One region of the Marinobacter sp. P4B1 genome, then DNA from elsewhere that is predicted to be linked to it. Evidence: predicted binding sites of a transcription regulator. Region 1 holds the regulator's gene; the other holds the start of a gene.
What was found. Region 1 encodes sigma-54, which starts transcription at its own class of promoters, with help from an activator protein. Its sites were predicted from a motif close to ANTGGCATNNANNTTGCTNT; they were not measured.
Positions count from the first base shown of each region.

Region 2: the regulator sigma-54 is predicted to act here: its motif matches at 1,958-1,977, upstream of AQ621_RS17735 (PEP-CTERM sorting domain-containing protein).

Region 1 is NZ_LLXM01000013.1:63,968-67,174, reverse strand. Features, by position in the region: gene rapZ (RNase adapter RapZ) at 1-8, opposite strand, end outside; gene ptsN (PTS IIA-like nitrogen regulatory protein PtsN) at 43-513, opposite strand; gene hpf (ribosome hibernation promoting factor) at 609-911, opposite strand; gene AQ621_RS09775 (RNA polymerase factor sigma-54) at 1,008-2,540, opposite strand; gene lptB (LPS export ABC transporter ATP-binding protein) at 2,674-3,207, opposite strand, start outside.
Region 2 is NZ_LLXM01000002.1:40,757-43,963, forward strand. Features, by position in the region: gene rpoD (RNA polymerase sigma factor RpoD) at 1-1,707, shown strand, start outside; tRNA gene AQ621_RS01045 (tRNA-Ile) at 1,768-1,844, shown strand; gene AQ621_RS17735 (PEP-CTERM sorting domain-containing protein) at 2,028-2,888, shown strand.

The DNA.
Region 1 (3,207 bases):
AGCTTCATGGTTAGGCTTCTCCCGTACTTTGACAGCCCTCGGTTACTGGCTGTCGGTGGTCATGCCCTTATACAGGGAGTCGGCATCCTGGCATTTGCGCAGGCGCTCGCAGAATGCGCTGTCGTTGAAACGTTCGGCAAGCTGGCTCAACAGCTCCAGGTGCTCGCTGGTGGCTTCTTTGGGCACAACCAGGGCGAACACCAGGTCTACCGGCTGGTTGTCGATGGCATCGAAGTCCACCGGCTCGGCCAGGGTCATCAACACTCCGATTACCCGATCCAGGCCTTCCAGGCGGCAGTGGGGTATGGCGATACCCTGCCCGATACCTGTGCTGCCAAGACGCTCCCGGGACACCAAGTTGTTGAAGATGTCGTTATCGTTGAGAGTCTCGTCCTGATAGTGAATCCGCTCGGCAATAAACTCCAACACCCGTTTCTTGCTGGACGCCGGTACCTGGCACAGCGTCAGTGCCGGGGCCAGGATGTTGTCGATGGTCAGGGATGTATCGCTCATGGATTAACTGTGAACCCGTAAAAAAAAGGCTGCGGCCGGTAGCCCTGCCGCAGCTCGTTCGATTGAATTACCCGGTAGCCTGCGCCTGAAGGCGCTTAGCCGTTACCGTGCATCCGGTCTACGTTCTTTTCCTTGTGCTTGAGGATCTGGCGGTCAAGCTTGTCCACCAGGGCATCGATTGCCGCGTACATATCCTCGTTTTCAGCCTTTGCGTGAACCTCGCCACCCACAACGTGGAGGGTAGCTTCGGCCATCTGGCGAACTTTCTCAACTTCCAGCGTCACCTGACAGTTACTGATGTGGTCAAAGTGGCGCTCAAGCTTCTCGAACTTGGTGTTGACGTAATCCTTCAGTGCAGGGGTCAGTTCTACGTGATGGCCTGAAATGTTGAGTTGCATTGGCGTCTCCTGTTGTCATCATGCCGGCGTTCCGCCGGACTGAGTACCAGGGCTTCGTGCCCCGGTGAATATTGGTAAACGATTGTCGGTAAAGGCTTAAACCAGTCGCTTGCGTTCGTTCGAAGGAGGTATGTGCATGGCCTCCCGATACTTGGCCACGGTGCGCCGGGCCACGTTGATACCCTGTTCCCCTAGCATGGCCGCAATTTTGCTGTCGCTCAACGGCTTTTTCGGGGTTTCCTCTGCAATCAGTTTCCTGATCATGGCACGAATTGCCGTAGAGGAACACTCCCCGCCTTCGGCGGTGCCCACGTGGCTGGAGAAGAAATACTTCAGCTCGAAGATGCCCCGGGGTGTGTGCATGTATTTCTGGGTGGTTACCCGGGAGATGGTGGACTCGTGCATCTCCACGGCCTGGGCGATGTCCGACAGGATCAGGGGCTTCATGGCCTCCTCGCCCTGGTCCAGGAAGCCCTGCTGGTGCTCGACAATGCGGGTGGCCACTTTCAGCAGGGTTTCGTTACGGCTCTGCAGGCTCTTGATGAACCACTTGGCTTCCTGCAGCTGGTCGCGCAGGTAGGTGTTGTCGGCGCTGCTGTCGGCCCGGCGAATCAGCGAGGCGTAGCTGGCGTTCACCCGGATGCGCGGGGCAATTTCCGGGTTCAGTTCCACCCGCCACCGGCCTTCATGCTTGCGTACGATCACATCGGGGATTACGTAGTCGGTATCACCGTGATCAATCACATCCCCCGGTTTCGGGTTCAGGCTGGTAATCAGGGCCAGGACTTCCCGCAACTGGTCTTCCTTCAACCGGCTGCGGCGCAGCAGCTGTGCGTAGTCACGGTTGCCCAGCAGGTGCAGGAACTGGGTGACAACCTGGCGCGCCTGGCGCAGCCAGGGGGTGTCCGGTGGCAGCTGGTTCAGCTGGATCAGCAGGCATTCCTGAAGGTCCCGGGCAAACACACCCGGGGGGTCGAAATGCTGCAGCCGGTGCAGCACGGCTTCCACCTCATCCAGGTCCAGTGGGTCTTCATCGCTGTCTTCACGCAGGCCGGCGTGGATTTCGTCCAGCGGCGAGGTGAGATAGCCCCGGTCGTCCACGGCGTCCATCAGGGCGTGCGCGATGGCCTGGTCCCGTTCGCTCAGGGGGGTGAGGTTCAGCTGCCATTCCAGGTGATCCCGCAGGGTTTCCGTAGGGGAGTTGCGGGTTTCGAAGTCCGAGTCGTTCTCGTCGTCGTCTTTTGGAGTGCTGGCCGGGGCGGTTTGGTAGATGTCTTCCCAGGCGGTATCGACCGGCAGGTCGTCAGGAATGGTGTCGGTAATGTCGTTTTCCGAGTTCCAGTCCGGCCCGTTTTCGGATTCGTCCCAGTCGTTGCTGCTTTCCGGGGCGTTGTCATCCTGGGCGCTGGCGGTTTCGTTATCCTGGTCGTCAGAACTTTGCGGTTCGGTGGTGTCATCCGGGCCGTGGTCGTCGTCCTCGGCGGTTTCCAGCATGGGGTTGGAGTCCAGCGCCTGCTGGATTTCCTGCTGGAGATCGAGGGTAGAAAGCTGCAACAAGCGAATGGCCTGCTGCAACTGGGGCGTCATGGTCAGGCTCTGGCCCAGTTTTAGCTGTAACGAGGCTTTCATAACCATGGCTTTAGATCCATAACAGACTGGTATCCCGGTAAAAAATCGAATTTCCTTGCAAGATCTTTGCCGAGTTTACTTGTTACCGTTCTGCAACACAATCAGACCTCGGTGAAAGGGCGGGGCGTTCCGCTTAAAGGCGGAATTCGTCCCCGAGATACACCTCTTTTACCTGCTGGTTGGCGAGGATGGCCTCGGAGTTGCCGGAGGCAATGATGTGGCCGCCGGACACAATGTAGGCGTTCTCACAGATATCCAGGGTTTCCCGCACATTATGGTCGGTAATCAGTACGCCAATGCCCTTATCCCGCAGGTGCCGGATAATGTGTTTGATGTCGCTGACGGAAATGGGGTCTACCCCGGCGAAGGGCTCGTCCAGCAGGATGAAGGCAGGCTCCATGGCCAGGGCCCGGGCAATTTCCACCCGGCGACGTTCGCCACCGGACAGGGCCATGCCGAGGCTGTCCCGGATATGGGTGATGTGAAATTCTTCCAGCAGCTCTTCCAGCTTGGCTTCCCGGCCGGCCCTGTTCAGGCCCTTGCGGGTTTCCAGGATGGCCATGATGTTGTCCCGCACGGTGAGTTTGCGGAATACCGAGGCTTCCTGGGGCAGGTAACCGATACCCTTGCGGGCGCGGCCGTGCATGGGCAGCGGAGTGATGTCCTG
Region 2 (3,207 bases), on a different contig from region 1:
ATGATCAACGACATGGGTATCCAGGTGTGCGAAGAAACACCGGACGCCGATACCCTGCTGATGACCGAAGGCGATTCCACCGCAGACGAAGCCGCTGCCGCAGAAGCCGCCGCAGCCCTTGCCGCCGTGGAAACCGACGCCGGCCGCACCACCGACCCGGTGCGCATGTACATGCGCGAAATGGGTACTGTTGAACTGCTGACCCGCGAAGGCGAAATCGTTATCGCCAAGCGCATCGAAGAAGGCATCCGCGACGTCATGGCCGCCGTTGCCCACTTCCCGGGCACAGCTGGCACCGTAATCCAGGCCTACGACCGCATCATCGAGAACGAAGGCCGCATCAGCGACATCGTAACCGGCTTCCTTGACCCGGACGACGCCGAGCCGTTCATGGGCGAAGAAACCACCGAAGATACCTCTTCGGACGATTCCGACAGCGATGACGATGACGACGACACCTCCAGCGATGACGACAACGACAACGGCCCGGATCCGGAAGAGACCCGCCTGCGCTTCGAACTGCTGAAAGAAAAGCTCGACGCCGCCAACAAGGCCCTGGACAAGCACGGCCGCGGCCACAAGAAAACCCAGGAAGCCCTGAACGAACTGGGCCAGGTTTTCGCCCCGTTCAAACTGGCCAACAAGGCGTTTGACGAGCTGGTGAACGTGGTTCGCTCCACCAACGACCTGGTGCGCGAGAACGAGCGGGCGATCATGCAGATCTGCGTACGCGACTGCAAAATGCCCCGCAAAGACTTCATCAAGTGGTTCCCGGGCAACGAAATCGACCTTGAGTGGGCGAAAGAAATCGCCGCCACCAAGAAGCCATACGCCGCTGCCATCGGCGAGCGCATTGACGAAATCGTACGCCTGCAGAAACGCATCCAGAACGTGCAGACCGAAGTGGACCTGGACGTGGTCGACATCAAGGAAATCAACCGTCGCGTTTCTATCGGCGAAGCCAAGGCCCGCCGTGCCAAGAAAGAAATGGTCGAGGCCAACCTGCGTCTGGTTATCTCCATTGCCAAGAAGTACACCAACCGTGGCCTTCAGTTCCTGGACCTGATTCAGGAAGGCAACATCGGCCTGATGAAGGCCGTCGACAAGTTTGAATACCGTCGTGGCTACAAGTTTTCTACCTACGCCACCTGGTGGATCCGTCAGGCCATCACCCGCTCTATCGCGGACCAGGCCCGCACTATCCGGATTCCGGTGCACATGATCGAGACGATCAACAAGCTGAACCGCATTTCCCGCCAGATGCTGCAGGAAATGGGCCGCGAGCCCACACCGGAAGAGCTTGGCGAGCGCATGGAAATGCCGGAAGACAAGATCCGCAAGGTACTGAAGATCGCCAAAGAGCCGATCTCCATGGAAACGCCAATCGGTGACGATGAAGACAGCCATCTGGGCGATTTCATCGAAGATATCCAGGCCCTGTCGCCGGTGGATTCCGCCACCGCCGAAGGTCTGCGCGAAGCGACCCGCTCCGTGCTGGCCGGCCTGACCGCTCGCGAATCCAAGGTGCTGCGCATGCGCTTCGGTATCGAGATGAACACCGACCACACCCTGGAAGAAGTCGGCAAGCAGTTCGACGTAACCCGTGAGCGTATCCGTCAGATCGAAGCCAAGGCCCTGCGCAAACTGCGCCATCCTTCCCGCTCCGATCACCTGCGCGGCTTTATTGACGATCAGGGCAACGGTTAATCCGCAACACAGTAGCGGGCGCCACCCCTCGCGGGTATAATGGCGCCCGTTTTCCTTTCCGGGCCTATAGCTCAGTTGGTTAGAGCAGGGGACTCATAATCCCTTGGTCGCTGGTTCGAGTCCAGCTGGGCCCACCATTTCTTTCTATTCTCCCGCTGCCTTCCGAAGCCGCCACAACCACACCGTCAAAAAACTTTACACATCACTTTCAGAACTTCCAAAAACACTCCTGAATACAAACAACTACGAAGCTGGCACACATACTGCTACCTTTCTAGCGAGAAAGGACAAGGTTGCGAACCGCAACGAAGGAGTGTCACGTGAACCGTTCAACGATAACCAAAACACTATTGCTTGCCGGTATGGCTGCGGCCGGCTCGCTTGGCATGGCCGGCGCCCATGCTGCTACCATCGAGATTCTCTGCACGGCATCCGAGCCTTGCGGCCAATCGTCTGGCACTACCGCCGACGGCACCATCTTCGAAGCTGCTGCGAACCCGACAGAGCCTTCCACCGGAACCGGGGTTTTCAAGCCCTTTGTTCGGGTTCAGGCCCAAGGCAATAGCGACACCCAAAGCGGCTACAATACCGACTATTCGCCAGACAATGGTATAAATTTTGACACTAAATCCGGCATCTGGACCCACTCCGTCTTGTTTGGCGATCTGGGCACCGTCGACATCGGGGGGCTGTCCTACTACCAGTTTTCCATGGACGCCAATGAAGAAGGCGGAAGGAAAAACCAGATTGACCTGACCGAAATCCAGATTTTCCTCGGTGGTGACGACCTTCGAATTCCAGAAAACAATGGCGGCTACACCGGCACCCAGTTCGATGGCAGCGCATCGGACAACTTCCTGGCGGGCTATGCCCCGGTCTGGAACCTGGATAATGCTCTGAACGGAGACGTTACTGTTATCCTGCAGGCCAGTATCTGCGACAATCCGGGGCAGTGCGGTAGCGGGAAGGGAGACCTCAATTTGTTCATTCTCGACAGCCTGCTGCAAGGCGATACCGATGATTACTTTGTATTCTACACAGAGTACGACCGGGTGGGCTCTGGCTTCGAGGAATGGAATTACCTCGCAAGAACCATCCCCGTCCCCGAGCCCGGAACCCTGGCCCTGTTCGGCCTGGGCCTTGCTGGCCTGATCGCCTCACGCCGCAAACTGCAGAAGTAACCAAAAGCCTGTGTCGGGAAACTTTACATAGCACCCCGGCACAGGTTTTTACCCGACTATTACGCTACATAACACCCCGTCACATTTATCAAACAACACGATTTATCCCTTTCTTTTTGCCCCGCCCAAGAAACATTACGCTACAAAAAATCACACCTGACACCTGTTATTTCAATGGCTTAGCGCTAACTTGAAGTCACGGGCTAGCACTACGTGGTTTTACCGACACTGACCTGTGTCAAAAATGCCAAAGTCCTCATCGGACAAGCCCAATACACTTGCCACTGAACCAATGTAGCCAAACCCGAGGTCCGCGATG